One region of the Arthrobacter sp. AOP36-C1-22 genome, then DNA from elsewhere that is predicted to be linked to it. Evidence: riboswitches for the same ligand, from Rfam matches in the RefSeq annotation. Region 1 holds a riboswitch; each other region holds the start of a gene.

Region 1 (7,623 bases):
TCCCCTGATGTTGTGGCTGGTCCTGGTGTGGGGCGCCCTCTGGCGGGACTTCAGCCCCGGGAACCTGATTTTCGGGTTCGTCATCGCCCTGGGGGTGGTGACGACCTTCAAACTGCCTCCCGTGGAGCTCTCCGGCCGGTTCAACCCCTGGCAGGGGCTGGTGTTCACGGTGTTGTTCCTGCGTGAAATCGTGCGGGCGAGCATCCAGGTGGTGCTCGTGGTCCTCCGGCGCGGGCCGAAGGTGCGCAACGCGGTCATCGGCATCCGCATGCGCAGCCAGGAAGACCTCATGGCCACGGTCCTGGGGCATGTGCTGACCCTCATCCCGGGGTCCTTCGTCGTGGAGATCGACCGGACGACCTCCACGCTTTACCTGCACGTGCTGGACATCAACACCGTCCAGGAGGCCGAGGACTTCCGGCGGCAGGTCAGGTCCATCGAAGCGAGGATCATCCGGATGATGGGCAGCCGGGAGGAACTGGCGGCCCTGGACGCCGAGGGCCCCGCAGGCCCCGACCCCGCAGCACGAGCGAACCGATCGATGAAGGAGCACCCATGATCATCGTCGCTGCCTGGATCGCCGGGGTCGCCCTGGCGCTTGGCGCCGTCATGGCACTGATCCGGTTGGCCAGGGGCCCGTCGATCCTGGACCGGACTCTGGCCCTGGACGTCCTGTTGATCATCATCCTGTGCGGACTCTGCGTGGACATGGTCGTGAACCGGCATCTGAACCACATCGTGTTCATCGTCGTCGGGTCGCTGGTGGCCTTCATCGGTTCGGTCACCATCGCCCGCTACGTCACCGATCGGAGGGGGCAATGATCGTGCTTGGACTGACCGAGGGCGGGACGCTGGACCAGGTCCTGGACTGGATCGTGGTGATCAGCATGGTCTCCGGGGCTCTGCTGTCCGTGGCCGCAGGCATCGGCCTGCTGCGTTTCCCGGACCTCTTCTCCCGCATGCACGCGGCCACGAAACCGCAGGTCCTGGGATTGTTCCTGATGCTGCTCTCCGTCGCCCTGCAGATCAGGGCCTGGTCCGCGGTGCCGATACTGGTGCTGGCCTGGTTCTTCCAGCTGCTCACCGCCCCGGTGACCGCCCATATGGTCGGTCGTGCCGGCTACCGGACCCGGCACCTCAAACAGGAGACGCTGGTCCTCGACGACCTCAATGAAGTGGTCTCCGAGGCCCAGCGCCGCCTGGACGAAGGCCGCTGACGAGGATCAGACCTCGTCGGCCGTGTGGTTGAAGCGGGCAATGGCCCGCTGCGTGCCACGGTTGGTCAGGACCTGGATCACTGCGGACACCACGGCGGAGACCACAGCGAACCCGAGCGCATGACGCATCGATGCCTCGGCCTGGGCTTCCTTGTCGTTCGGCTTCGGGGGGTTCTCTCCGGTGACCTTGTACCAGATGGTGTCCACGAGCTTGCCGCCGACGAAGCCGACGCCGATCGACACGACCGCGCCGACGATCTTCAATAATGCGTTCACGAACGATTCTCCCGTCGGTAGGTGATTACCTGCCCAGCATAACGCGCTGTAGACTCGGCCCTACTGAATCACCTACGACAGGGGAGCGTCGCCGACCGGCCACGGCCGGAATCTTCGACGCTGAGAGTGCGGAACACCGCAGACCCTCGAACCTGCTCCGGCTCGTACCGGCGAAGGGAGTCGAGAATCTCAGGACCCGCGGAACCGCCGCGGGGTCCTCCCCTCCTTGGACCCAAGGAGGAACACCACATGAGCAGCACCCTCTCGGCGGCACCGACCGCCCGTTACACCTGGCGCGTCGTGGACATCGTCGTCGCCTCCGTCATCGCCGTGGCCTCCGGGGTGATCTTCTGGGCCTGGAACACCACCCACCACGCCTTCGACTTCATCTTCGTGGCCTTCCCGCCCTCATCCGCCCTGCTGGCCGGAATGTGGCTCTTCCCCGCCGTCCTGGGGGCACTGATCATCCGCAAACCAGGGGCCGCACTGTTCTGCGAGATGGTAGCCGCGGTCGTTTCCTCGCTCCTGGGCTCCGAATACGGCTGGACGGTCTGGGCCTCGGGGATCATCCAGGGCCTCGGCGCCGAAATCGTCTTCGCCGTGCTGCTCTACCGCCGCTGGTCGCTGCCGGTGGCGCTGTTCGCCGGGCTGCTGACCGGGATCTTCGGTGGAGTGAACGACGCCTTCGTCTTCTCCTGGTTCCCCGACTACACCGAGAGCATGAAACTGGCCTATGTGGTGTTCATGGCCATTTCGGGCCTGGTCATCGCCGGATTGGGATCCTGGGCACTGACCCGGGCCCTGTCGCGAACCGGGGCCTTGTCCTCGATGGCGTCGCGGAAGGCCGCCCAGGAACGGGTCCTGGGTTGAACCGATGACACATGATGCACCGACCGGGGCCCGGGGCCCTTCACCGGCCACCGGGGTCGGCGACGTCCGCGCGGCGGCGGTCAGGGCCAGCGGTTGGGGATGGCAGCATGCCGGACGCGAGGAGCCCGCCGTGCTGGGGCTGGACCTGGACATCGACGCCGGGGAGAAGGTGTTGCTCGTCGGCCCGTCTGGGGCCGGTAAATCGACCCTCATGCATGCCCTGGCCGGGGTGTTGCAGGACGATGAGGACAACGCCTCCGCAGGGGAACTGCTCATCGATGGCCGACCCGCCGCGGCCGCCCACGGCCGGACCGGGCTGATGCAGCAGGACCCCGAGACCCAGATCGTCCAGGCCCGGGTGGGGGACGACGTCGCCTTCGGGGCGGAAAACCTTTCGGTGGATCCGGAACTGATCTGGCCCCGCGTCATCGAATCCCTGCACGCCGTCGGGCTCAGCCTGCCCCTGGACCACCCCACCTCCTCCCTGTCGGGGGGACAGAAGCAACGACTGGCCCTGGCCGGGATCCTGGCCATGCGCCCGGGACTGGTCCTGCTGGACGAACCCACCGCGAACCTCGACCCCGAGGGGGTGCTGGAGGTCCGTGACGCAGTGATCGACGCCGTGGGCGCCAGCGGGGCGACGATGATCATCGTCGAACACCGGCTGGCGGCCTGGGCCGACGCCGTGGACCGCGTGATCGTCCTGGAGCCCGGCGGCGGCATCGCCTACCAGGGCACACCGGCCCGGCTCTTCGCCCCCGGACCCATCCGGGACCGGCTCATCGACGCCGGGGTCTGGGTTCCCGGCCACACTCCCGTGCTGCCGGCCCGGCTGAAGCCGGCAGCACCGGCCGCCGGCCTGTTGAGGGGACGGGGGTTGGCCGTGTCCAGAACGGCCCAGGGTCCTGCCGCCGTATCGGGTCTTGACCTGCGGATCGACGCCGGGCAGGCGCTGTGCATCACCGGGGCCAACGGGGCGGGCAAATCAACACTGGCGTTGACCCTGGCCGGGCTGCTGCCCGAACGGGCCGGCAGCGTCGCCGCCCTGCCGGGCCTCAGCGGCGACCAGGGCGCCGCGGGGGCCTCCGACCCCGGGGACGCCGACCGGCCCTACCGGTGGCGGGCCGGGGAACTGGTCGCCCGGATCGGCACCGTCTTCCAGGAGCCCGAGCACCAATTCGTCACCGCCACCGTGCGCGAGGAACTGGCCTTCGGCCCACGACGGGCCCGCAGACCGGGGTCGAAGACCCGGCTGTACACCGACGAGGAAATCACCGGACGGGTCGATGAGCTGTTGGACCGGTTGGGGCTGAGGCATCTGGCCGAGGCGAACCCGTTCACCCTCTCGGGAGGCGAAAAGCGCCGGCTGTCGGTGGCCACCGTGCTCGCCGCCCGCCCCCGACTACTGATCCTCGACGAACCGACCTTCGGCCAGGATGCCAATACCTGGAGGGAACTGGCGCTGTTGCTGCGCGAACAACTCCAGGACGGCGTCGCCGTCGTCGCGGTCACGCACGATGCGGGCTTCGCCGCCGCCTTGGGGGCCTCCACGGTCGAGGTCGTCGCCGATCGACGCCCCTGCCGGGAACCGGGCAGGACCACACCGCAGGGCCCGGACCCCACCACCGCCCGGGCCTCCGGGGGGATGCCGGGGCTGGAACCCGATGCCGGGGCCCGGGCGAGCTTCTTCGGGCGGTGCAACCCGTTGGCCAAGCTTGCTGCGGTGGTGCTGGCCACGGTGCCGTTGATCGCCTCTCTGGACCTGGTGACCTCCAGCATCGTCGTCCTGGCCAGCCTGCTGCTGCTCCGGCTCGGGGGGATCGCCCCGGGACGCTTCCTCCTGCGGGCGTGGCCTTTACTGGTGGCGGCGCTGTTTGCCGCCTGGGGCACCGCGCTGGTCGGCAACGATGCCGGCGCGGTCCTGCTGGACCTGGGGGTGGCCACGATCAGCGAGGGGTCCCTGGTCTCCGGGGTGGCCACCGGACTGCGGATCTTCGCGGTAGCGGTTCCCGCGGTCATCGTCCTCTCGAGCACCGACCCCACCGATCTGGCCAATGCCCTGGCCCAACAAGCCAGGCTTCCGCACCGTTTCGTGTTGGGTGCCTTGGCCGGGATGCGCCTGATCGGGCTGCTGGCCGAGGAATGGGTGACGTTGGGCATGGCCCGCCGGGCCCGGGGCGTGGGCGCCCAAGGAGGATTCGTGCAGCGTCTGCGGGCCAATGCGGGGCAGAGCCTGGGGCTGATGGTCCAGGCCATCCGCCGCGCCTCGCGGCTGGCGGTCACGATGGAGGCCAAGGGCTTCGGCGGGACCCGCCGCACCTGGGCGCGGACCGCCACCTTCTCCTGGCGGGACGGGGCCCTGGTGGCCGGAGGCCTGTCCCTGGGGGCGGTGGCCACGGCCGCCGCCCTGCTCACCGGCGCCTGGAACCTCGTCTGGGGCTAGCCGGTCCTAGCCGACGGCTTCGAGCAGGGCCGCCAGTTCGGTGCCCAGGGCCCGATCCCGGGAGATCGGGGTGCCATCGATCGAGGTGACCGGGGCCAGCAGCCGGAGGCTGGAGACCAGCCATACGGCGTCGGCATCGAACAGGTCCGCCGGTTCCAACGGGCCGTAGCCCAACGTCCAGCCGGCGGCTTCGGCGGCCGCGAAGATCGCGCCCTGGGTGGTTCCGGGAAGGATTCCGGTCTCCACCATCGGGGTCACCAGCTGCTTGACCCCGTTCACTCGGGTGGCCAGCAGCACCGTGGAGGTCGGCCCCTCGAGCACGCGTCCGTCGCTGGAGGTGAAGATGACGTCCTCCGCCCCCAGTGTGTGGGCATGACGCAGGGCGGCCATGTTCACCGCGTAGGAAAGCGTCTTGGCGCCCTGGAGCAGCCACGGGGCCCGTTCGGCCAACGAGGAGTCGTAACCGCGGTCCAGGAGCACGACGGCGACACCCTCGGTGCGTTGGCGGCGTCCGGACTCCGGGGCGGGGGAGACGGTGACCCAGGCGGTGCCGTGGGGCTGGTCCTCCGGGCCCCGGGTGGCGACCAGTTTCACCACGGCCTCATCGGGGTCCTCCGGGTCCGCGGTACGCTCCTGGTCATACCGGGCCACCGCGGTGGCGATGGCCGCCCGCCAGGACTGCTCCCCGGGCAGGTCCAGGTCGCAGCTGGCCGCCGAGCCCCTGAGCCGGGAGAGGTGGGCGTCCAGTTTCCGTACGGCGCCGGCGGTATACAACATGGACTCGAAGACCCCGTCGCCGCGGATGACCCCCTGATCGGTGACGAGCAACTGCGCGGCGGAGGCATCGGCGAGGCGGCCGGCCGGCCTGGAGGGGTCCAAGAACACCAAGACTGTCATGGGCCAAGAATACCCTTGCGGTTTGTTCCTGCCACTAGGCTTGGACCGTCCCGACATCGTTGAGAGGTGCGTCCTTGACCGAATCGCTGTTCCTTTGGCAGAACCTTCCCGGATGGATGGTGTCGCTCCTCTGGGTGGTCGACCTCGGGATCCGGATCGTCATGCTCGGTGTCGTCCCCGGGAACCGGCGGCCGACCACCGCGATGGCCTGGCTGCTGTCCATCTTCTTCTTCCCCGTCGTCGGCCTGGGTCTGTTCCTGCTGTTCGGGAACTTCAAGCTCTCGCAACGCCGGATCGACCGGCAAACCGACGTCAACCAACGGGTGATCGATGCCACCGCGACCCTGGACGTGGACAACGGCCCCCCGGACGCCCCGGAGTGGGTCCGGTCGGCGATCGAACTGAACCGCAACCTCGGGGCCTTCCCCCTGCAGGAAGGAAACCAGTTCGATTTCATCACCGATTCGAGCGAATCGATCCGCCGGATGACCGAGGCGATCAACCAGGCGAAGGACTACGTCAACGCCCAGTTCTACATCGTGGGCGACGATCCCGAGCTCACCGGCCCCTTCCTGACGGCGCTGGAGGATGCCGCCGACCGCGGGGTGCGCGTCAGGTTCCTCTTCGACCATCTGGGCACCATGCGCACCGAGGGATACCGCGAGTTGTTACGGCGTCTGCGCGGCAGCGGCATCGAATGGCGGCGGATGCTTCCCATCTCACCGCTGCGCTGGAAGTGGCGGCGCCCGGATCTGCGCAACCACCGGAAGATCCTGGTCATCGACGGGGAAACCGCCTTCACCGGGAGCCAGAACCTCATCGAGCCCGGCTATAAGCGCAAGTCCTCGCATAAGCTCGGCCGCGAATGGATCGATTTGATGGCCCGCGTCGGAGGACCGATGGTCACCGGCCTCGACGTCGTCTTCGCCACGGACTGGTCGCAGGAGACGGACGAGTACCTGCTGGAGGACCTCAACGAGGGCGGTGTCCCCCTGCCTTGCGGGACGACCACCGGACAGATCGTTCCCTCCGGACCGGGATTCGAGTCGGAGAACAACCTGCGCCTGTTCAACACGCTGATGTATTCGGCCACGGAGAAACTGACGATCACCAGCCCGTACTTCGTCCCGGATGATTCGATGCTCTACGCGGTCACCACCGCGGCCCAGCGCGGGGTCGAGGTCGAGCTGCTGGTCTCCGAACGCGGCGACCAGGCGTTGGTCCATCACTCCCAACAGTCCTACTACCTGCAGTTGTTGAAGGCCGGGGTGAAGATCTACCGGTATCAGCAGCCGATGGTTCTGCACACCAAGTGCTTCACCGTCGACGACGAGGTGGCGGTCTTCGGGTCCTCCAACATGGATATGCGGTCCTTCTCGCTGAATCTGGAAGTGTCCCTGATGCTGCTGGGATCCCGGGCCGTGGGGGAGATCAAGAAGGTCCAGGACGCGTATAAGGAAAAGTGCACCCTGCTCACCCTGGAGGACTGGCTGGACCGTCCACGCACCATGCGCTACCTGGACAACGTGGCCCGGCTGACCGCAACCCTGCAGTAGGGCAAGGCGGTCAGTCCCCGGCGTCGAACCCGGTGCCCAGGGCCGAGAGCACGCCCCGGGATTTGGTCGTGACCTCATCCCATTCCCCGGCCGGATCCGAATCGGCGGTGATGGCCCCGCCCAGTCCCAGGCCGAGTCGCCACGGGCCGGGGGCTGCCTGCGCGACGTCGGGCCCCGAGGTGGTCCCCGGATCCTGTCGGGCGACCAGCGTGCGGATGACCACGGCCAGATCGGCGGCCGAGGTGTGGGAGAAGTATCCGACGGCCCCCGAATACACCCCGCGGGGCCGGCCCTCCTCGAGCCGGTCCAGGATGGCCATCGTCGAGATCTTCGGGGCCCCGGTCATGGACCCCGGCGGGAAGGC
Region 2 (7,623 bases), on a different contig from region 1:
TTCTCGGCGACAAGGACGAAGACGACCGGGAGGAACAGGGCCAGGGTGTCCAGGTGGAATTCGGGGAACGCGAAGGGCGGCAGGCCCAGCCACCCGGCCTCGTTGACGGCGGTGAAGTCGATCTGATGCTGGGCCAGGGCGATCAGGTAGCCGACGATGATCCCCACCAGGATCGACAAGCGCCCCAGCAGGCCACGGAAGAGGACCGCGGTGAAGACGATGGCGGCGACGGTGGAGAATGTGGTCAGCGGGACCGACTCGATGGCCTCGGTGGTCGATCCGGCCAGATTCAGTCCGATGAGCGCGACGATCGTGCCCATGACCACCGGAGGCATCAGGGCGTGGATCCACCCGGTGCCCGATTTCTGCACCACCAGCCCGATGATGAACAGGGCCGCACCGGAGAAGACGACGCCGCCCAGGGCCCCGGCGAAACCATGTCCCGACATGGCGGCGGTCACCGGGGCGATGAACGCGAAGGAGGAGCCCAGGTAGCTGGGTACCCGGCCGGCGGTGATGAGCAGGAACAGCATGGTCCCGACCCCGGAGAAGAACAAGGTGGAGGTGACCGGGAAGCCGGTCAGCGCCGGTACCAGCACGGTGGATCCGAACATGGCCATCACGTGTTGGACGCCGATGCCGGTGGTCTGGAACCAGTTCAGCCGTTCATCGGGGGCCACCACGGTGCCGGGTCGAATCGTTGTGCCGTCGCCGTGGACCGTCCAGCCGAAGCCGGGGAAATTGCTCATGGGTGTCCTCCATCGGGGCCCTGCGGGTTGGTGGGGCCTCACCGGTGCGGGGCCCCACGGAATCCTACCGCCCCCGACCCCGGGGCGGCGGGGTCGGGCCCCCTGCCGGGGTGCGCCGGCATCAGCCGATGGCCGCCACCGGCATGGGGAGGGAGGCCGATCGCGGGGCGGCGTCTTCGGGGGTCTGGGCGAAGAAGGACAATTCCTGCCGGCTCGATTCGTCGAAGGCGCGACGCATCCCGGCCAGGGTGGTGGAACCCGCCCGCAAGGCCACCTTCTGGACCAGCGCGATGGCCTCGCTGGTGGCTTCGTCGAACTCGGGGGAGGAGTAGGCGGCGAGCCAGTCGGCATAGGGGTGGCCCGGGTGGGCCGCGGCGGCCAGCCGCTGGCCGATGTCCTGGTAGAGCCAATAACAGGGCAGGATGGCCGCCACGAGCTTGGGATAGGAATCGCCGGAGGCCACCAGGTGGTTCAGGTAGGCCGAGGTGGTGGGGCTGGGTTCCGGATCGGGGGCATCTCCGAGCCGGTGCAGATGTAGATTCGCCTCCTCCTCGAGGGCGCCGACGGCCCCGGAAGCCCAGAACTGCTGCTCTTCGCGGTTCGGCGCCAACTCGGCGGCACGGGAGAGGACCCGGGAGTAGGTCCGCAGGTACAAGGAATCCTGGGCCAGATAGAAGTGGAAGTCCTCCGAGGGCAGGGTCCCGTCCCGCAGCGCACGGATGAACGGCAGATCGTCGATCCCCGAACGCAGCGGTGCCAGATCGTTCCACCAGGTGCCCAGCAAGGCCCCCGTCGTCGGGATCGCCGCACCGTCCCAGAGCGCCCCGAAATGATTCACCGGACCATGTCCTTCGCCGACCTCGAGTTCATCGGCACGGTGCAGGGCGCCTTCAAGCCACCCGCGGGCCAGCCGCAGGGCATCCCCCCAGTCCCCGCAGCGGGCCCACAGGGTAGCCAGCGCCGCGGAGAGCGAGCACCCGGTCCCATGGGTGTTCGGGGTGTCGATGCGGTCACCCTCCACGGCAGCCATGACGCCGTCGGGGCCCACGAGGGCATCCGGGCACCGGCTGCCGGTGAGGTGGCCGCCCTTGGCCAGGACCAGGACAGAATACCGCCTCGCGAGCCGGGCTGCCTGGTCCAGGACGTCGTCCCACCGGGTGCAGACCGGCTCCTCGAGCAGTGCCGCCAATTCCGCGGTGTTCGGGGTCAGGACATCGGCCCACGGGAGCAGCCGACGCAGGGCCTCCTCGGCGTCGTGCTCCAATAAGCGGTCCCCGGACGTGGAGATCAGCACCGGGTCCACCACGACGGTGGTGCCCGGGCGGGTACCCAGCCAGGCGGTGGTGGCTTCGATGACCTCGGCGGAGGCCAGCATGCCGATCTTCACCGCATCGATCCGGATATCGGCGGCGACCGTCTCAAGTTGCCGGGTGAGGAATTCCGCCGGAGGGGTATGGACCCCGGTGACCCCCCGGGTGTTCTGGGCGGTCAGTGCGGTGATCGCCGCCATCCCGTAGCCACCGCAGGCGGCAATCGATTTCAGGTCGGCCTGGATCCCGGCCCCGCCGGAGGGGTCGGCCCCGGCGATGGACAGGATGTTGGGGGTGTTCGGGGCGCTCATGCGGTCTCCGTTCGTGCTGCCCGGGTCCATTGCTGAACCAGGGCGGCAGCAGAGTCCCGGGGTTCGGCGGCGGAGCAGATGGCCCGCACGACGGCCATGCCGATGGCCCCGGCGGTGTGCGCGTCCGCGGCGTCGCCGGAGCCCAGCCCGCCGATCGCCACGCAGGGCAGCGGGGCCCGGGAGATCAACGAGGCCAGGCCGGGGAACCCCAGCGGGGTCGGGTGGTCCTTCTTGGTGGGCGTGGCCCGGACGGCCCCGGTGCCCAGATAGTCGATGGTGCCTGCCGGCAGTTCCGCTACTGCCGCGAAGTGGTCCTCGGTGCTGGCGCTGAGCCCCAGCACGGCATCGGGTCCGATGAGGGACCGGACGAGTTCGGCGGGCAGGTCCTTCTGGCCGATATGGACCCCGTCCACGCGGATCCCTGCCGCACGGGCCGCCAGGTAGACGTCCACCCGGTCGTTGAGCAGCAGCAGGGCCCGGCCCGCGGTGTGTTCGGCGCAGGCGGCCGCCTCGGCCAGGAATTCGCGGGCGGACAGGTCCTTGCAGCGCAGCTGGATGGTCCCGACCCCCGCGGCGACGGCCTCGGCCACGATGGTGGCCAAGGGCCGTCCGGCCGTGCTGGTGGAGTTGGCGACGAGGTAGATCCCGCTTCCGGGAACCGGCGCGCTCATGCGAGCACCGCCTCAACAAAGCAGTCGGTGGGTGAATGGGCCAAGGTGGGCGCATGTTGGTGCATGGGCGACATCCCTCCGCTAGTACGAACTAGATCAGGTTCTTGCCGGGTGTGCTCTCAGTCCGCGCCGGTGGCGGACACCCCGTGTCAGTGATCGTGAGCCTACAGTCCCCCACTGGGGGCGGCAAACCCACCGGCTGCCCCGCCGGCGGTGTCCACGTTAGTGTCGTACCCATGGCCATGAACCGACGTTCCCGTCCCCCAGCAGTTTCCGCGCCCGTCGTGCCGGCGGGCCCCGACGCCGAACTCCCGGCCACCGCGGCCCGCCGGCTGCGTGATGCCGCCGACTCCCGGCTGGCCCACCCCCGCAGGTTCCGCAGCGCCCAGCTCAAGGCACTCGAACGGCTGATCCAGGATCAAGAACAGACCCTATGTGACGCGTTGATGACGGATCTGGGTAAACCGGCGGCCGAATCCCGGCTGACCGAACTGGATCGGGTGAAGGCCGAAATCGATCATGCCCTGTTGCACCTGGGCGACTGGATGGCGGATGAGGCGGTGAAGGTCCCGCTGTCGCTGCAACCGGCGTCGGCCCGCGTCCAGGCGCGTCCGTTGGGCATGGTCCTGGTGATCGCCCCCTGGAACTATCCGGTCCTGTTGCTGCTCGGCCCGCTGGTCGGTGCCCTGGCGGCAGGGAACACGGTGATCCTCAAACCCTCCGAACTGGCTCCGGCCACCTCGGCGGTCATGGCCGCCCTCATCCCGCAGTACCTGGATCGGCGCGCTGTCGCGGTCCTGGAGGGGGCCGCGGAGACGACGAGCGAACTTCTGGAGATGGACTTCGACCACATCTTCTACACCGGAGGCGAACGGGTCGGGAAGATCGTGGCCCGGGCCGCGGCGGAAACGCTGACCCCGGTGACCCTGGAACTGGGCGGGAAGAGTCCGGCGGTGGTCGCCGACGGGAACTTCCCCGCCATCGCCCGGCGGTTGGCCCACGGGAAGTTCATGAATGCCGGACAGACCTGTGTCGCCCCGGACTACGTCCTGGCGGTCGGGGCCACGGCGGCGGCCGAACTGGAAAAGCAGCTGCCCAAGGCCATCGGCGCGTTCTATGGGAAGGACCCCTCGGGCAGCAAGGACTATGGACGGATCATCAACGCCTCGCACTTCGAACGTCTGGAATCCTATCTGGGGCAGGGACGGGTGGTGGCCGGGGGGACCAGCGACGCGGAGGCGAGGTACATCGCCCCCACGGTCCTGGCTGACGTCGACCCGGCGGCCCCGGTGATGACGGAGGAGATTTTCGGTCCGATCCTGCCGATCATCCAGGTCGACCGCTTCGATGATGCGGTGCGGTTCATCAACTCCCGCCCCTCACCGCTGGCCGCCTACCTGTTCAGCGAACGCCCGCGCCTGCACACCTCCTTCGAGGACCAGGTGCGGGCCGGGGCGATCGCCCATAATGTGTGCAGCATGCACCTGGCGGTCCCCGCGCTGCCCTTCGGCGGGGTGGGGGCCTCGGGGACGGGGAACTACCACGGCAAATTCGGGTTCGATACCTTCAGCCAGCAACGTCCGGTGCTGTCCAAGACCGCGATGCTCGATACGTTGCGGGCCGTCTACCCGCCCTTCGGCTGGGCCAAGCGGAAGATCATGCGTTCGATCGGCTGATCCGCCCGGCCGAGTGCCCCGACAGACGAAGGGCCCGGACCGCATTCAATGCGGTCCGGGCCCTTCGCTACGGTCGGTGCCATGGCACCTGCCGATGGATCGTGGCTACTTCTCGGTCAGCGAATCCACGTAGTCCTGGTTCTCGGAGATCCACTTGTCGACGATCGGTCCGTAGTCATCGGTGTCCGTGTCGTTGAACATGGCGTTCTCCAGGGAGAACAGGTGGTCATCGTCGATCGTGAAGTCGTTCAACCACTCGGTCAGTCCCGGGTAGGTGTCGGCGAAGTCGGCGTTGCCGTAGGAGGTGATGGTTTCCGCGTCGCCCATGGCACCCTTGGGATCCTTCAGATCCTTGATCGGGAACTCGTCGTAGGCCCAGTGCGGGCGCCACAGGGTGACGACGATGTCCTCATCGGCGTCCGTGGCCTTCTTCAGCTGGGCCAGCATGGCCGGGGTGGAGGAGGTCTTGAAGTCCATCTTCTCCAGGCCGTAGTCCGGGATGGCCGCCTTTTCGGTGGTGTCGGTCAGCCCGGCGCCCGGGTCGATGCCATAGATCGTGTTGCCGAACTTGTCGGCATTGGCCGCCAGGTCCTCGAGCGAATCGATCGGGGCGTCTTCGTTGACCGCGATGGTCAGCTTGGCATCGTCGTACCAGGTGCCCAGCTTGGTCATGTCGTCGCCGTACTTCTTCAAGTACTTCTTGTGCGTCAGCGGCATCCAGACGTCCATGGTCAGGTCCAGGTCACCGGAGGCGACACCGGCGAAGACCGGGCCGGCATCGGCGTCGGTGAGTTCGACGTCGTAGCCCTTCTTGTCCAGGATCTGCTTCCAGAGGTTGGACACGGCCACGCCTTCGTCCCAGCCGGCCATGACGCCGATGTTCAGCGCGGCCTGGTCGCCGTTCTCAGGCGAGTCGGGGACCTCGGATTCGCTGCTTCCGGTGTCGCCGCTGCCGCAGGCGGTCAGCGCGAGGGCCGCCGTGGCGGCGATCCCCATCATTGATGCGAATTTCCTTTGCATTGTTCATTTCCTTTCTTCGCGCCCCGCCAGCGGGGCGTAGGGTCGTTAGCCGTTTTTCGCCGGCACGTTGGATTGGCCCAGGGAGGCGGTGATGCGGTCCAGGAAGATGGCCAGAATGACCACCGACAGACCTGATTCGACACCCAGGGGAGTGTTCAGGGTCGTCAGGGAGGCGTAGACATCCTTGCCGAGACCACCGGCGCCGACCATGCCGGCGATGACCACCATGGACAGGGAGAGCATGATGACCTGGTTGATGCCGGCCATGATGGTCGGCAGCGCCAGCGGGATCTGGATCTGGCGCAGGATGCGTCCCGGGGAGGCGCCGAAGGCCTGGCCGGCCTCGACGACCTCGGTATCGACGCTGCGGATCCCCAATTCGGTGAAGCGGGTGCCCGGCGCCATGCCGAACACGATCGTGGCCACGATTCCGGGAACGACGCCGATCCCCAACAGCAGGATCGCCGGGACCAGGTAGACGAAGGCAGGCATGGTTTGCAGGAAGTCCAGGATCGGCTTGACGACCGCCGAAACGATCTTGGATTTGGCGGTGAGGATGCCCAGCGGAACACTGATGATCACCGCGACGATGCTGGCCACCAGGACCAGCGACAGGGTCTCCATCGAGTGCTCCCACTGGTTCATCCCGTAGATCAACAGCAGTCCGATGACCGTACCGATGGCCATCTTCCAACTGCGCAGGAGCCAGGCCAGCAGGGCCAGCACGAGGATGACGACCCAGAACGGCGGAGCGGTGAGGATCCACGCCAGCCCGTCGTACCAGTTCTGGAAGAAGGACTTGATGAGGTTGAAGAGCCCGCCGAGGTTGGCGATGAACCAGTTGAGGACCACTTCGCCCCAGTGGCCGACGGGAATGCGGAATAGCTGATCGGTCATTTAGAGGGCACCTCCTTCGTCGTCGGATGCAGCCGCGGGGGCATCGGTGTCTTCCGGCTGGTCGGCGGCGACCACCGGGACGCTGCTGGTGGTCGAGGGGACGTTGCCCAGCGCGGAGAGGAGGGTGGCGCGGGCGATGGCGCCGATGAGCCGGCCCTCGTCGTCGACGACCGGCAGGGGTACCGGCGACTCCACGGAGCGGCCGAACAGGTCGTTCAGCGCCGTCTCGGCGGTGACCGGGTCATTGCCGACGGTGATGATTTCTTCCAGGTCGGTACCTCCGCGTTCGAGCAGGCCCATCACCTCGCGGTCGCGGACGGCTCCGAGCAGCTTGCGCTGCCGGTCCAGCACGAAGGCGGCCGAGGTCTGCAGTTCGCGCATGGTCCGCAACGCATTGCGGGCACCACCGGAGAGGTTGACGACGGAACGCGGGGTCTCCATGACCGTTCCGGCGGTGAGCACCCGGGTCCTGTCGACGTCGCGCACGAAGGCTGAGACGTAGTCGTTCGCCGGGCGGGTGAGGATGTCGTCGGGGGTGCCGATCTGGACGATCTCCCCGTCGCGCATGACCGCGATCCGGTCCCCGAGGAACATGGCCTCGTTCAGGTCGTGGGTGATGAAGACGATCGTCTTGCCGAGTTCGGCCTGCAGTGAGGCCAACTGCTCCTGCATATCGCGACGGATCAGCGGGTCGAGTGCCGAGAAGGCCTCGTCCATCAGCAGGATGTCGGTTTCGGAGGCCAGGGCGCGGGCCAGGCCCACACGCTGCTGCATGCCGCCGGAGAGTTCGCTGGGGTATTTATCGCCCCACCCCTTGAGTCCCACGACGTCCAGGATCTTCTGGGCCCGGGTGGTGCGCTCCTGCTTCGAGATGCCCTGGATCTCCAGCGCGTAGGCTGCGTTCTGCATCACGGTGCGGTGGGGCAGCAGGGCGAAGTGCTGGAAGACCATGGAGATGTGCTTCTGGCGGACCTGGCGCAACTTCTTGG
Region 3 (7,623 bases), on a different contig from region 1:
CGGCACGACCGACCTGCTGGTAGTAGGCGACCGGGGAACTGGGGGCGCCCACGTGGACGACGAATCCGAGGTCGGGTTTGTCGAAGCCCATCCCCAGCGCACTGGTGGCGATCAGCGCCTTGACCTGGTTCTCCTTCAGCGCCTGTTCGGAGGCGGCGCGTTCCTCCGGGTCGGTCCGCCCGGTATAGGAGCGCACGTCGTGCCCCGCCTCCCGGAGCAGTCGGGTGATGTCCTCGGCCGCCGAGACGGTCAGGGTGTAGATGATGCCGCTGCCGGGCAGATCGGCCAGATGGGTCAGCAACCAGGCCAGTTGCGAACGCGGGCTCGGCAACCGCAGGACCCCGAGCCGCAGCGATTTGCGGGCCAACGGTCCGCGCAGGGTGAAGACCTCCGCGCCTCCGACGGCCAGCTGTTCCTGCACGTCGTGGACCACCCGTTCGTTGGCCGTCGCGGTGGTGGCCAGCACCGGCACGTTTCCCGGAAGGGCGGCGATGAGATCGCGGATCCGCCGGTAGTCGGGCCGGAAGTCATGGCCCCAGTCGGAGATGCAGTGGGCTTCGTCGATCACCAGCAGGCCCATCCGGCGGATCAGTTCGGGGAGCTGCTGTTCGCGGAAGGAAGGGTTGTTCAGCCGTTCGGGCGAGACCAGCAGGACGTCGACTTCATCGGCTTCGAGCTTGGCGATGACCTCCTGCCATTGGACCGCGTTGGCCGAGTTGATCGCTTCGGCCCGCACCCCGGCCCGCGCCGCGGCGGCGACCTGGTCGCGCATCAGGGCCAGCAGCGGGGAGACGATCAGCGTCGGCCCCGCGCCGCGGGCACGCAGCAGCAGGCTGGCCACGAAATACACCGCGGATTTGCCCCAGCCGGTGCGCTGGACCACCAGGGCCCGACGGCCGCCCTCGACGAGGGCCTCGATCGCTTCGAACTGCCCCTCGTGGAATCGGGCCCCGTCGTTTCCGACCAGCCGGCGCAGGACCGCAGTGGCGTCGTCATGCAATTGTGAGTTCCGCGTTTCAACCATGGACCCAGTATCCCAGCGACCACCCACGCATGGGCACCGACCCGGTGGAGTGGTTGGATGATCGCGTGGATACGCCCCGAACGGCTAAGCTCGACCCCGTGAGCAGCGAGATTGATCTTTCCCTTTCCTTCAAGGCCTACGACGTCCGCGGCATCGTCGGCGAAACCATCAATGAGGAGATCGTCGAGGCCGTGGGCGCCGCCTTCGTCGACGTCCTGTCCCTGGCCGGCAAACAGGTCCTCGTCGGCGGTGACATGCGCCCCTCCTCCCCCGCCTTCAGCGCCGCCTTCGCCCGCGGGGCCTCCTACCGCGGGGCCGAGGTCTGCCTGCTCGGGTTGATCTCCACCGATGAGCTCTACTTCGCCTGCGGCCAACTCGATGCCGCCGGCGTCGTGTTCACCGCCAGCCACAACCCCGCGGCCTATAACGGCATGAAGATGGCCCAGGCCGGTGCCGTGCCGGTCTCCTCGGATACGGGCCTGTATGAGATCCGCGATCTGGCCCAGACCTACCTCGCCGAAGGCCTGCCGGTCTCCGGGGACGCGCCCCAGGGGGACATCAGCACCCGGGACGTGCTGGAGGACTACGCCGCCTACCTGCGCTCCCTGGTCGACCTCTCGGGCATCCGCCCGCTGAAGGTCGTCGTCGACGCCGCCAACGGGATGGCCGGCATGACCACTCCCGCGGTCCTGGGCGATGACCTGTTGCCGGCCCTTCCACTGGAGATCGTGCCGCTGTATTTCGAATTGGACGGGACCTTCCCCAACCACCCGGCGAACCCGCTGGAACCGGAGAACCTCAAGGACCTGCAGGCCGCCGTCCTCGAACACGGCGCCGATATCGGTCTGGCCTTCGACGGCGACGCGGATCGCTGCTTCGTCATCGACGAAGCAGGTCTGCCGGTGTCCCCCTCGGCGGTGACCGCATTGGTGGCCCGACGTGAAATCGCCCGGGCGCAGGCCGCCGGCGAGCAGACCCCGGTGATCATCCACAACCTCATCACCTCCCGCGCGGTCCCCGAACTGGTGGAACACGACGGCGGACGGCCGGTGGTCACCCGGGTGGGCCACTCCTTCATCAAGGCGGTCATGGCCGCCGAGGGGGCCGTCTTCGGTGGCGAACACAGCGCCCACTACTACTTCCGCGATTTCTACAACGCGGACACCGGCATGCTCGCCGCGATGCATGTGCTGGCCGCCCTCGGCTCCCAGGACCGTGCCCTGGGAGATCTGGCCGCCGAATACGAACCGTATTTCTCCTCGGGCGAGATCAACTCCGAGGTCGAGGACAAGGACGCGGCCGTGGCCCGGGTGCTGGAGAGCTTTTCGACCCCGGAGACGGTGGTCGATAGGCTGGACGGCACCACGGTGAAGGCCACGGACGGATCCTTCTGGTTCAACCTCCGCCCCTCCAACACCGAACCCTTCCTCCGTTATAACGGGGAAGCCGTAGACACCCCGACCATGGAACGCGTCCGCGACGCGGTCCTCACCCTTGTCAGGAGCAATGCATGAGCGAAAACCCCACGGAAAACCGGCTGGCCGAACTCGGTGAGGCCGCCCACCAGGACCTGAACAAGGTGCTCGGCACCGCCTTGGGCGTCGCCCGCGAACAGCTTGAAACCAACGGGGTCTTCCTGCCCTTCGCCATCGGCCTGGAGCCCGACGGCGAGGCCGAAGGGGAACTGCGCCTGCTGGCGGTCCAACCCGATGAGGACGACGAGGATCCCGAAGCGGATATCGATGCCGAAGTCATGATGGATGACCTGGTCACCTTGCTGATCGGTCAGCGTGAGAACTTCGTGGCCGTGGCCCTGGTCTCCGATGTGACCCTGCTGCAGGAGGATGTCGACGCCGTCCATGCCCTAGCGGAGCACAGCCTCGGCGGGGCAGTGGCCATCATCCAGCCCTATGCCTCCCCCGCCGCCGAAGGCAGCGAGTGGACCTTCCAGGAGCCCACCCCCGAACCAGCTGATTTGAGGATCTGGGCCTGATCCGTGGGGACCGGGCGTCGACATCATGAAGATCAACGCCTTTTCCGATGTGTGCCTGCGCATCCTGATGCTGCTCGCCGCCCGGTCCGATCCCCTGCTGAGGACCCGGGAGATCGCCGAGGCGATCGACATCCCCTACAACCAGGTCTCCAAGGCCGTGCACAAGCTCGGCCAGTTGAAACACATCGACGTCAAACGCGGGCGCACCGGTGGCGTGCAGATCAACGAATCGGGGCTGTCCCTCGGCGCCGGCACGTTGCTGCGCAGCCTCGAGGGGCAGGGCGATCTCGCCCAGTGCACCACCGACGACGGCACGGCCGCCTGCCCATTGATCGCCGGTTGCCGGCTCCGCACAGCCCTGGCGCGCGCCCAGGAGGCCTTCTACCAGGAGCTGGACCACTGGTCGATCCGCGATCTGGCGTCCTCCCCGGCGCTGGTCCCCCTTCCTTTTCCCATCTCGCGATAGCCGATTTGCCCCAGTTTTCTACAAGGTGTAGAAATGTATCATAATACTTGCGGATCAGACGCAAGTAATTCGACCTCGAGGAGATTCGATGCTCTCAGAAACGTCCCGCCCCGTCGTCCAGGCGACACTTCCCGTGATTGGCGAACGGATCGGTGAGATCACCAAGAAGTTCTATGCCGGGATGTTTGCGGCACGTCCTGAACTCCTGGACGGCTTGTTCAGTCGCGCCAACCAGAAGAACGGAGCCCAGCAACAGGCCCTGGCCGGCAGCATTGCCGCCTTCGCCTCCCACCTGATCGAACACCCCGAATCGCTGCCCGAATCAGTGCTGTCCCGCATCGCCCATAAGCACACGTCGCTGGGCATCCAGCCCGACCAGTACCAGATCGTCTTCGACCACCTGTTCGCGGCCATCGCCGAGGATCTGGGCGAAGCAGCCACCGAAGAGGTCGTCGCCGCCTGGTCCGAGGTCTACTGGCTGATGGCCGACGCCCTGGTCAAGATCGAAAAGGGCCTCTACGCCGAACAGGCCAACGACCGGATCTACGCCCCATGGAAGGTCACCTCCACGGAGGCTTCCGGCCAGGATTGCATGACGTTCCGCTTCGAGCCGGCCGATGACACCGCCGTCACGGTGGCCAAGCCCGGCCAGTTCGTGAGCATCCGCGTGCCGCTGGCCGACGGGCTGCGCCAGTGCCGCCAGTACTCCCTCTCCGACAACGTCGAATCCACCACCGAGCGGGTGTTGACCACCAAGCTGGATGAAGGCGGGGAGGTCTCCCCCTTCATGCACCGCAATCTCGAGGTCGGCGACGTCGTGGAACTGTCCAACCCCTACGGTGACATCACCCTGGACATGGAGGGCGGGCCGATCATCATCGCCACCGCCGGCATCGGGTGCACCCCGAGCGCCTCGGCCCTGCAGTCGCTGGTCTCCACCGGGTCGGACCGCCAGGTGCTGGTGCTCCACGCCGAGGCCATGGAATCGAACTGGGCGCTGAAGGACCAGATGCTCGCCGCCGTGGAGCAGCTGCCCAACGTCGAGATGCGCCTGTGGCTCGAGGACACCACCGGCACCACCGCGGACCTGCAGGCCGTCGAGGGGTTCATGAACCTGACCGGCGTCGAGCTGCCCGAGGATGCCCGGATGTACCTCTGCGGTCCGCTGCCATTCATGCGTGCGGTGCGCAGCCAGGCCATCGCCGCCGGCGTGGCCCCGCGGAACATCCACTACGAGGTCTTCGGTCCCGACCTCTGGCTTGCCGCCTAGGCACGAGCCCGCTGCCCCGGAGGGGCGCCACACCGGAGCGGCCCGCGAACTGGATTAGCCAGATCGCGGGCCGCTCCGTTACGCTCGCAACGTCCACACGGGTGCCCCAGGAGGGGCTGAGATCGAGCTGCCACCGCTCGCGACCGTCGAACCTGTCCGGGTCATGCCGGCGTAGGAAGTTGAGGGCTCAAATGAGCGATTCCACAGTAAAACCCACCACCCCGTCCGCCACCGCGTGGGAACAGCACCCACAGCACCGGTTGCAGTGGATCGAGGATCCGGAACACGGCCTGCGGGTCCCGGTCACCGCGATCTGCCTGGCGGATTCCCCCGACGGCAGCGCCAACGAGCCCCATCTGGCGTATCGGACCGCCGGTCCGGGCTCCGAACCGACCGTCGGCCTCCCGCGTCCGCGCACCCGATGGATCACCGCCCGGGGTGACACCGCCGAATACGCCGGTCGCCAACGCACCCTGCACGACGACGGCCGGTCCGCCGTGCGTCGCGGGGCCGCCTCGGCAGAATGGAGCGGCACGACCCCGGTACCGAGGCGCTCGCACCAGGGGCGTACCGTCACGCAGATGCATTACGCCCGACAGGGCACCCTCACCGACGAGATGCGCTATGTGGCGCTGCGCGAGAACTGCGACGTCGAATTGGTCCGCCGCGAAGTCGCCGCCGGACGGGCGATCATCCCGGTGAACATCAACCATCCCGAATCCGAGCCGATGATCATCGGCAAGGCCTTCCTGGTCAAGATCAACGCCAACATCGGCAACTCGGCCATCACCTCCTCGATCGCCCAGGAGGTCGACAAGCTCACCTGGGCCACCCAATGGGGCGCCGATACGGTGATGGACCTGTCCACCGGCGATGACATCCACACCACCCGCGAATGGCTGATCCGCAATTCCCCGGTGCCCATCGGCACCGTGCCGATCTACCAGGCGCTGGAGAAGGTCGATGGGGATGCATCGAAACTGACCTGGGAGATCTTCCGCGACACCGTCATCGAGCAATGCGAACAGGGCGTGGACTACATGACCATTCATGCCGGGGTGCTGCTGCGCCATGTGCCCTTGAGCGCCGACCGGGTCACCGGCATCGTCTCCCGCGGTGGATCGATCATGGCCGGGTGGTGCCTGGCCCACCACCAGGAGAACTTCCTCTACACCCATTACGACGAGCTCTGCGCCATTTTCGCCCGCTACGACGTCGCCTTCTCCCTCGGTGACGGGCTGCGCCCCGGCTCCCTGGCCGATGCCAACGACGCCGCCCAGTTCGCTGAGCTCGATACCCTGGCCGAGTTGACCCGCAGGGCCTGGCAGTTCGACGTGCAGGTGATGGTGGAAGGACCCGGACATATCCCGCTGCATCTGGTCCGCGAGAACGTCGAGCGTCAGCAGGAGCTCTGCGACGGGGCGCCGTTCTACACCCTGGGTCCGCTGGTGACCGATACGGCCCCCGGCTACGACCACATCACCAGCGCCATCGGGGCCACCGAGATCGCCCGTTACGGCACGGCGATGCTCTGCTATGTGACCCCGAAGGAGCATCTGGGGCTGCCGGATAAGGACGACGTGAAGACCGGGGTGATCACCTATAAGATCGCCGCGCATGCCGCCGATGTGGCCAAGGGGCATCCCGGGGCGACGGCCCGCGACGATGCCCTGTCGGCCGCGCGCTTCGAGTTCCGCTGGAACGACCAGTTCGCCCTGGGTCTGGATCCGGCCACGGCCCAGCGGTTCCACGACCAGACGCTGCCTGCGGAGCCGGCCAAGACCGCGCACTTCTGTTCCATGTGCGGGCCGAAGTTCTGTTCGATGCGGATCTCCCAGGACATCCGCGAGGAGTTCGGGGGAACCGAACGCCAACGGGCACTGGCCGATGACATCGAAGCCGGTTTGCAGGCGAAGAGCCGTGAATTCGCGGATTCGGGGTCCAGCATCTACCTCCAGGCGACGATCCCCGTCGGCAACGGCACCGACTGATCCACCGGGTACGACGACGGCGTCCGCACGGGAGGCAACGGGCGCCTCCAACGTTCCGGGCAACTTCTGCAGCTGCTCCCCTGGCAGGAACGCAGGCGGTTGCCCGGAGCGGTCGTCGGTATATGGACTATGTCATGTAGCCGTCCACGGCCCGGAGGTGATACGGCGCGTCCGCACCTGACGCAGCGAAGCCTTGCGGAGACCGCGATCCAGACCAATCAGTCTCCAGCGGGATCCGGGTCTGCCTGGTGGAGCCCGGGAACCCGCCCGAGCCGGGGGTGGACCTCACCGCGTTCGATCCAGGCGCGGACCATCGCGTTGAAGAACAACGGATCCTCGACGCTCCATTGATGGTGCAGCCCCGGGGCCAGACGGAAGACCGTGTCCCGGCGAACCGCGGCCACATCGGCGAATCCCTTGCGCACCAGGGCCGGTTCACGGGCCCCGGCGACCATCATCAGGCGTTCGGTGTAGTCCCCCAGCCCGTCGGGCAGGCCGCCCGCCTGGACCTCGTCCAGCATCGCCTTCATGTTGTCCGGACGCAGGGTCAGCCCATGTTCGGAGTAGAGCCTGCGGGAGTTCGCGGGAATCCCGAAGGCCCCGGCCTGGACCTTCCAGAACCATTCGGCGTCCCCTAATCGCAGTTGCGCCGCCGTGGATAACCGCGTTCCCGCCCCCACCGGCCGGATCCCTGCCCCGGTGAACAGGGCACTGGCGAAGAGCTCGGGATGCCGGGCCAGTACACGCAGGCCCACGACGCCGCCCAGGGACTGGCCAACCAGGTGGACCCGGCCGTCCTCGATCTCTTCGGCGATGAAGGCCGCGACGTCATCCGCGGCGCTATCGAGCCCGCGCCAGTCCTCATCGGCCCGGCCGCCG
Region 4 (7,623 bases), on a different contig from region 1:
ACTGCGTCGGCTGAAGCGATCCACCCAGATCCCGGCCACGAGCCCGAAGATCAGGTACGGCGCCCACCGGGCGGCACTGACCCACCCCTGGTCCTGCGCGTTTCCACCCAAGGTCACCAGGACCAGGACGGCGAGCGCGACGGAGGTGACGTAGGTGCCGAAGTCCGAGACGGTGGACGCGGCCCAGAATCGGACGAACGGGCCATGCGGGCGCAACCGTCCGGGACTGCGTGGCGCGCTCATGGTGTCGAGGCTACTGCAGCGGCCCCCCGCCGAGGCGGCACCCCGGCCACCACCATCCTGATCCCCGCCCCTGCCTGGGTCATGGGTTCGGTCGTGATGGTGATCGACGGGCCGTCGGCCATCATCACGGTCGCGGTGGACCGGGGTGTCAGCGAGGCGCAACCTGCCATCGCCCTGACGCCGCCCGCTGCCGGGGACATGGGTGCGAGTTCATGTTGGTCTCCGTGGAGACACCGGCCGCGGCGACGCCTGCCCTGCCCCCACGCTAGGGCCCGGCCGGGCGCGGAACCAGCGAGGGGCCCTCTTGCCTTTCGTGGCCGAAACACGTGTTTTCCCCGCACGGATACTCGGATCCCGGCGGCGGGCCGATTAAAAACTCCCCGTCGCAGGGTTGGGTCGTTCAGCCGCCGAACCCGGGCTCGAACTTCCATCCTTCGGCGAAGAAGTGTCGTTCACCCAGGGGATGGTCCGGATGCTTCTCCAGCCATTGCTCCTGCGCGGCGAGCAATTCGGCGGTCGCCTCCCAGGTTTCCCCGGTCGATGGCGGATGCACTCCGGCATCGCGGGCAATGGAACGCAGTTCCTGATCCGTGTACTCGGCCAGCTCCTCGGGCCCGAGGTGCCGATCCCAGAGGAACCGGGCGAGCTTCTTGGCCTTGGTCGCCCGGTTGTTCATCGCCCGCGCCGTGCTGCCGAAGGCATTGGGGTCCTGGCTCATGCCTCTATTCCTCTCACCGTGGACAAGGCCAGCAGCCTACCAAGCGGGGATGGGCGTGTGGGCCATGATCCGAGCCCGGGCTCACCCCCAGAGTGCCGAGTAGCCCCTGATCCAGCCACCGGTGACGCCGAGACCCAACACCACCACCAAAACGGTGAGCACACCGAAAGCCATGATCCAGTCGGCTCGTTCGACCCGGATGGGCTTCCAGACGGTTCTCGGAGCCAACCCCAGGCCGCGGGACTCCATGGATTGGGCCATGCGCTCCCCCCGGCGCAGCGAGACCACCAGCAGGGAGAAGGCAGCGTGGCCGAACTCCCGGATCCCGGGCCGGCGCACCCCCGGGGCCGGTGCGGGGGCCCGCACCGACTGGGCTTGCCGGATGGTCTGCCAGGTGCCGGGCATGTCCTGGAGCATCTGGTACCCGGCCAGGATCGCATGACAGAGCCGTGGGCCCAGCCGGGCCTGCTGATGCAGGCTGTCGGTCAGGGCCACGGCGTCGGTGGAGAAGACGAAACCGATCGACAGCACCCCCAGGACGAAGGTGCGCAACGCCAGGGAGGCACCCAGGGTCACCCCTTCGACGCTGGCCTGCAGGCCCAGGACCGTGAACAGTTCCTCCCCCGGCCGGGTGATGGCGTTGATCATGAGCATCCCGAGGGCGAACCCCAGGAACGGGATATGGGCCAGCAGCAGCATCCGGGGTGAGGGCCGGCCCCAGATCAGCACGGCGGCCAGCGCCAACGGATACAGCAGGGCGGGGGTCAGCGGATCGAAGACGAACAGCAGTGCGAAGGAGACCACGAACAACACGGCGAGCTTCATCGTGGGGTTGCGCCGCCCCAACGGCGTGGCCGTGTTCACCCAGGGCAGGGGGCCCGCGCTCACGACTGCACCTGCATCCCGGGCACCGGGGAGACTTCCCGATCCAGCCCGTCCAGGATGGCCCTGATCGCCTCAGGGCGGTCCTCGACCTCCACCAGCCAGTCCAGCAACGGGGGCAGCACGATCCCGGCCCGGGACAGCACCCCCCGGTCGCCCAGCACCTCGAAGATCGGCCCCTCGGCGATGATTGTGCCCCCGGCGATGACGATCCCCCGATGGGCCAGGGTGGCGACGCTGCGCAGATCATGGCTGGAAAACAGGATCGACTGCCCCTCGGCCGCGGCGTCCCGGAAGGCTGCCATCATCGAGATCGTGGCCTTTCGGTCCAACCCGAAGCCCGGTTCGTCGGCCAGCAGGGTGGCGCGCGAATGGGCGAGCATGGCCGCGACGCTGAGCCGGCGCTTTTCCCCGCCCGAGAGCCGGAAGGGGTTGGCCTCCGCCAGATGGGTCAGCCGGTGTTCGGCCAGCAGGGCCTCGATCCGCTCGTCGGCGGGACGACCATTGATGACCGCGGGCAGGCCATGGCCGATCTCCTCGCGGACCGTGGAGGCCACGAACTGGTGTTCGGGGTTCTGGAACACCATCCCGGGGCGGTCCCCCGTCACCGTGCCGGACAGCGGTGCCAGCAGCCCGGCCAGGGACAGCAGCAGGCTGCTCTTGCCCGTCCCGTTGGCGCCCAGCAGGGCCGTGATCTCCCCGGAATGCAGTTCCAGGTCGATGCCTTCCAGCTGGGCGGTGATGGTTTCCGGGTCGCGCCGGCGTTTCCTGGCCGATGCCGGGGCCCGGGTGACCGAGAGCCCCTGCGCGGATAGGACGACCCCGCCGCGGGCCGGTGCCGGAACCGTGGGCCGGTCCTGCGCCCACCCGAGCAGTCGGTCCCGGATGATCGGGCAGGCCAGCCCTCCCCCGGTGCCGAAGGCCGCCTGCAGTTCGGTGTCCAGCGGTGTCCAGCACCCCGCAGCCACCAACCGTCTGGACCACTGCTCCAGCACGGTCGGCGTGGGGCCGTCCGCCAGCAGGGTTCCTGCGGCATCGAGCACGATGGCCCGGGCAGGGAGCCCCGCGACGCCGTCGGTTCCCGCGTACTCGTCGATGCGGTGTTCCACCAGCACGACGGCGGGGCCGCGCGTTTCCACGGCCCGGTCGATGGCCCGGCGCACCGAGGAGATGCCCTCGGCGTCGAGCATCGAGGTGGGTTCGTCGAGCAACAGCACCGGGGGCTCCGCGACCAGGCTGGCCGCCAGGGCCACCCGTTGGCCTTCACCGCCGGAGAGCTGCCGGGTGGATCTGCCTCGCAGCCCGGTTCCGTTGATGTGTTCCAGCGCCGCGTCGATCAGGGCGTCGATCCGGGGTGGGGCCACCGCATGGTTTTCCAGCGGAAGGGCGATCTCCCGGTCCACATCGGGCATGCACATCGCCGATTCGGGGTCCTGGGCCAGGACGCCCACGGTCCGGGAGAGCTCGGCAACACTGCTGTGGGCGGTGTCCTGGCCGGCCACGAGGACCCGGCCGGTGGTGCGGGCCGCCACCGAATGCGGGATGACCCCGGTCATCAGCGCCAGCAACGTGGATTTCCCGGCCCCCGAGGGGCCCAGGATGATGACCTGCTCCCCGGCGTCCAGGCCCAGCGACACCTCCTGCAGCACCGGTGCCGCCCGCCGGGGGTAGTGCACCGTGGCCTCCTGAAGCGCGATCACCGCCGCGCCCACCGGTTTCATGCTCCCCCGGTGGTGGGCAGATCGCGTCCGATGGCGTAGTTGTCCACCACGCCGGTCTTCGCCAGGGCGTTGACCGTCCGGCGGGCCAGCAGCCCGCCGAGGATGAGACCGGACAGCAGTTGGACGACGAGCCGGATGACGAAGAAGTCCTGCCCGTACCATCCGAAGCGGAAGGCCGAGACGGCGAAGGCCAGCCCGGCCCCGAGCAGCCCCGAGCAGGCGTACACGCCCCAGCTGAAGGACCGGTAGCGGCGCAGGGCGAAGGGCAGTTCGCTGCCCAGACCCTGAATGGCGGCCACGAGGAAGAGCATCGGCCCCGCCGTTGAACCGAGGAAAACGACTTCCACCCCGCCGGCGATGACCTCGGCCAGGATCCCGGCGCCGGGGCGTCTGATGATGGCGACGGCGATCGGGGCGACGATCAGCCACCCGCCGAAGAGTAGATGCGAGGAGAGGTCCCCGAACGGGCCCATCAGCAGGGTCAGCCCGGCCGATGCCTGGACCAGGGCCCAGTAGAGGAACCCGAAGACGACCCCCAGGACCACGATGAGCACCAGGTCCTTGAGGTCGAAGGAAAAGCGTCCCCGCGCCGGTACTGGCGTGGTGGATGGCGGCGTTGTCGAGTGCACTGTCGTGCCCCTTCCGTTGAGTGAACAGGGCACGGGATTCAGAGTTTTGCCTCCCTGCGCTGGCATGACCCAGATCAGGTTCGACGGTCGAAGCTTGATCAGCTTCCTCTCAGCCCGGCTCACCGGACTCCCGTGTTCAGCACAGACTGTACACGGGGACACGAAGTTGTCGAATCGCCACGTCACGTGTGTAGGCTGTGGTGCAGTGACACGGGGTGCCACGATTTCCTGGCTGAGAGAACACCCGTTGAACCTGATCTAGTTCGAACTAGCGAAGGGATGTTGCAGGTGTTTCTCCACCTAGACCCCCATTTTGGAAGGTCCTGCCGGACCGCTGCCCCACTGCCCGGTACCAGCTTGTCCAGGTTGCGTCCGCCCTGGCGTCCGGCGGCTTGTCGAGGACCCGCCCGGCCAGGCGTTTAGCGTCTGCCCACCAGCTGCACCGCAACCAAGAATCCTGCCCGAAGCCTGCTCTCCGCCGTCGGGCAGGACAGCACGTGAACGATGCTGCCCACAGTGCTTGCCGCGCCATTCCTTACTCTCCCCGGGCGACTCCGCCTCCGGGGCCCCCTCGCCATTTCCACCACCCCCTGCCCTCGGCAGCCATGAAAGTGAGACCAGATGAACCTCTCCGACCAGCTTGTCCTCGTCACCGGAGGCGCCCGCGGTTTGGGCCGTCACATCGTGACGGCCTTCGCCGGGCAAGGCGCCCGCGTCATCATCAACTACCGCCAATCCGCCCAGGCCGCTCAGGAGCTCGCCTCCACCCTGGGGCCCGACCGCGCCCTGGCCGTCCAGGCGGATGTCACCGATCCGGCACAGGTCGCCACCATGCTCGAGACCGCCCAGGCCCATTTCGGTTCCCCCGTGACCACCGTGGTGAACAACGCGTTGGCCGATTTCTCCTTCAACGGCGAGGCCCGCTCCTCGGCCGCAGACATTGGGTGGGAGGAGTTCACCACCCAGTTCTCCGGCAGTGTCCGCGGCGCCCTGAACACCTCCCAGGCCGCCCTGCCGGGGATGCGCGAACACGGCTTCGGGCGGATCATCAACATCGGCACCAACCTCTTCCAAAACCCGGTGGTCCCGTACCACGACTACACCGCCTCCAAGGCCGCCCTGTTGGCGCTGACCCGCACACTCGCCGCCGATCTGGGCCAACACGAGGTCTCGGTGAACATGGTCTCCGGCGGCCTGCTGCGGACCACCGATGCCAGCGCCGCCACCCCCGAGGAGGTCTTCGACTTCATCGCCTCCTCCACCCCGTTGCGCAAGGTGACCACCCCCGCCGAATTCGCCGACGCCATCCTGTTCTTCGCCTCCCCCTGGGCCCGTGCGGTCACCGGACAGAACCTGGTGGTCGACGGCGGACTGGTGATGAACTAATAATGAGCGCACACAGCAGCGACACAGCACCACGCCAACTACATTTCAACGCCTTCCTCAACGCCTGCGGGCACCACCAGGCCGCCTGGCGCCACCCGGGCTCAGCGGTCGAACAGCTGGGGGACATCGAGCATTACGAACGGCTGGCCCGGACCGCCGAGACCGGCCTGTTCGACGCGGTGTTCTTCGCCGATGGGCATTCGGCAGGGAATCCGTCAGTGGGTCCACGGTGGTTCTTCGAACCGTTGACGGCCCTGGCCGCCATGGCACGGAACACCAGCCGCATCGGGCTGATCTCCACCGTCTCCACCACCTTCTACACCCCGTACCACGCGGCACGGATGCTCGCGTCGCTGGACCACATCAGCGCCGGGCGCATCGGGTGGAACGTGGTGACCTCGATGTTCGACGCCGAGGCACGCAACCACTCAATGGATGCCATGCCGGCCAGCCCCGAGCGTTATGCCCGGGCGGCCGAGTTCATCGACGTCGCGCTGGGACTATGGGATTCCTGGGCCGACGACGCCGTGTTGGCCGACAGGGAAGGGCTTTTCGCCGATCCCGAGAAAGTCAGACCCATCAACCACGACGGCGAGCATTTCAGCGTCGACGGGCCGCTGAACGTGCCCCGGGGCCCGCAGGGCCGGCCGGTCCTGTTCCAGGCGGGGGCCTCCGAGTCCGGCCGCCAGCTGGCGGCACGCCATGCCGAGGGCATCTATGCGGTGGCCTACGATCTGGCCAGTGGACAGGACTACTACGCGGACCTGAAGCGGCGCATTGCCGCCGAAGGCAGGGACCCGTCCAAGGTCGCGATCATGCCCGGCCTGGTCACCTTCCTGGGGTCCACCGAGGCCGAGGCGCTGGCCGGGCAGGCCGAGGTGGACGCCCTGCTGCCCACCGAACAGTCGCTGGCCCAGCTGGGGATGTTCATCGGGCAGGATTGCCGCGACTGGGACCTCGACGCACCGGTTCCGACCCTGCCACCGGCGAGTGAATTCACCGGCCCGCAGGGCAGGTACGCCACGATCCTGCGCATCGTGGAGGCCGAACGTCCCACGGTGCGGCAACTGCTGGGCCGGTTGGCCGCAGGAGGCGGCCATTGCACGATGGTGGGGACCCCGGAGCAGGTGGCCGACTCCATCGAACGTTGGTTCGTTTCGGGGGCCGCCGATGGCTTCAACCTGATGCCGCCGATGCTGCCTGACTCCCTGGAGGAGTTCGTGGACCGGGTGGTGCCGGTGTTGCAACGTCGGGGGCTCTACCGCACCGAATACTCGACCGACACCCTGCGCGGGCATCTGGGGCTGGAGCGGCCGGTGGCCTAAGCCGCCACCGGCCCCTCAGGGCTCAGCCCCGTTGGGCGGCGGCGCGGGCCAACGGCAGCATGCGTAGGGCGATGGGCGAGTTCAGCACCACCAGCGAGGAACTGCGCAGCACGGTCCGGGTGGCAATGATCGCGTCCAGGACCCGTTGCAGGTCGTCGTTGGACGTGGCCACGATGGTGGCCATCAGGTCGGACTCGCCCGAGACGGTCTGGAGTTCGAGCACCTCGGGGACCTCGGACAGGGCGGCGGCCACACCGTCGTGACCGGCATCCTGGTGGATCACCAGGGAACAGTAGGCGCGCACCGGGTATCCGAGCCCCTCGGCCGAAAGGTGCGGTCCCCAGCCGGTGACCACCTCTTCACGGGTGAGCTTATCCAGCCGCGACTGCACCGTGGCCCGGGCGACCCCCAGGGTCCGGGAGGCCTCCAGGACCGACATCCGTGGGTCCGAGGAGAACTCCTCCAGGATCCTGGCGTCCAATTCGTCGATCTTCACTAACCCCTCCTAGCTATACAATGTGCACAGTTGATCATTCTTAACTATAGACACTCTGCGCAGATTGTTGGTCCAACCATCGGCGTATTGCGCATGAACTTCCGGGTCATTACGGTCGGAGCAAGTCCACCGAACCACACCCCCAGGGAGTCGAACATGACCGATGCACCCCGGCTCGAGCCGCACGCCGACGAGCTCGGCACCGATGAACTACTGAAGCTGT

The links. A riboswitch is a leader RNA that binds a small molecule or an ion and turns the genes downstream of it on or off. The one in region 1 is predicted to bind thiamine pyrophosphate.
Region 2: linked by a shared signal. The riboswitch ahead of thiE (thiamine phosphate synthase) and the one ahead of ACT3S6_RS10350 (ECF transporter S component) in region 1 are both predicted to bind thiamine pyrophosphate.
Region 3: linked by a shared signal. The riboswitch ahead of thiC (phosphomethylpyrimidine synthase ThiC) and the one ahead of ACT3S6_RS10350 (ECF transporter S component) in region 1 are both predicted to bind thiamine pyrophosphate.
Region 4: linked by a shared signal. The riboswitch ahead of ACT3S6_RS02085 (3-oxoacyl-ACP reductase) and the one ahead of ACT3S6_RS10350 (ECF transporter S component) in region 1 are both predicted to bind thiamine pyrophosphate.

The regions. Positions count from the first base shown of each region.
Region 1 is NZ_JBQSWW010000016.1:51,190-58,812, forward strand. Features, by position in the region: gene ACT3S6_RS10330 (Na+/H+ antiporter subunit E) at 1-559, shown strand, start outside; gene ACT3S6_RS10335 (monovalent cation/H+ antiporter complex subunit F) at 556-822, shown strand; gene mnhG (monovalent cation/H(+) antiporter subunit G) at 819-1,217, shown strand; gene ACT3S6_RS10345 (DUF4235 domain-containing protein) at 1,224-1,493, opposite strand; TPP riboswitch at 1,563-1,689, shown strand; gene ACT3S6_RS10350 (ECF transporter S component) at 1,743-2,363, shown strand; gene ACT3S6_RS10355 (ATP-binding cassette domain-containing protein) at 2,368-4,806, shown strand; gene ACT3S6_RS10360 (aminodeoxychorismate lyase) at 4,813-5,703, opposite strand; gene cls (cardiolipin synthase) at 5,820-7,259, shown strand; gene ACT3S6_RS10370 (chorismate-binding protein) at 7,270-7,623, opposite strand, start outside.
Region 2 is NZ_JBQSWW010000023.1:29,349-36,971, reverse strand. Features, by position in the region: gene ACT3S6_RS12400 (uracil-xanthine permease family protein) at 1-749, opposite strand, end outside; gene thiD (bifunctional hydroxymethylpyrimidine kinase/phosphomethylpyrimidine kinase) at 871-2,370, opposite strand; gene thiE (thiamine phosphate synthase) at 2,367-3,041, opposite strand; TPP riboswitch at 3,098-3,198, opposite strand; gene ACT3S6_RS12385 (aldehyde dehydrogenase family protein) at 3,278-4,717, shown strand; gene ACT3S6_RS12380 (glycine betaine ABC transporter substrate-binding protein) at 4,823-5,737, opposite strand; gene ACT3S6_RS12375 (ABC transporter permease) at 5,783-6,634, opposite strand; gene ACT3S6_RS12370 (quaternary amine ABC transporter ATP-binding protein) at 6,635-7,623, opposite strand, start outside.
Region 3 is NZ_JBQSWW010000007.1:38,981-46,603, forward strand. Features, by position in the region: gene ACT3S6_RS05830 (RecQ family ATP-dependent DNA helicase) at 1-1,024, opposite strand, end outside; gene ACT3S6_RS05835 (phosphomannomutase/phosphoglucomutase) at 1,123-2,538, shown strand; gene ACT3S6_RS05840 (hypothetical protein) at 2,535-3,017, shown strand; gene ACT3S6_RS05845 (RrF2 family transcriptional regulator) at 3,043-3,483, shown strand; gene ACT3S6_RS05850 (globin domain-containing protein) at 3,572-4,753, shown strand; TPP riboswitch at 4,841-4,948, shown strand; gene thiC (phosphomethylpyrimidine synthase ThiC) at 4,945-6,744, shown strand; gene ACT3S6_RS05860 (alpha/beta fold hydrolase) at 6,963-7,623, opposite strand, start outside.
Region 4 is NZ_JBQSWW010000002.1:91,116-98,738, forward strand. Features, by position in the region: gene ACT3S6_RS02055 (MFS transporter) at 1-243, opposite strand, end outside; gene ACT3S6_RS02060 (hypothetical protein) at 240-443, opposite strand; gene ACT3S6_RS02065 (hypothetical protein) at 644-961, opposite strand; gene ACT3S6_RS02070 (energy-coupling factor transporter transmembrane component T family protein) at 1,043-1,849, opposite strand; gene ACT3S6_RS02075 (ABC transporter ATP-binding protein) at 1,846-3,564, opposite strand; gene ACT3S6_RS02080 (ECF transporter S component) at 3,561-4,193, opposite strand; TPP riboswitch at 4,228-4,337, opposite strand; TPP riboswitch at 4,395-4,490, shown strand; gene ACT3S6_RS02085 (3-oxoacyl-ACP reductase) at 4,815-5,579, shown strand; gene ACT3S6_RS02090 (LLM class flavin-dependent oxidoreductase) at 5,582-6,904, shown strand; gene ACT3S6_RS02095 (Lrp/AsnC family transcriptional regulator) at 6,927-7,400, opposite strand; gene ACT3S6_RS02100 (thiamine pyrophosphate-dependent enzyme) at 7,557-7,623, shown strand, end outside.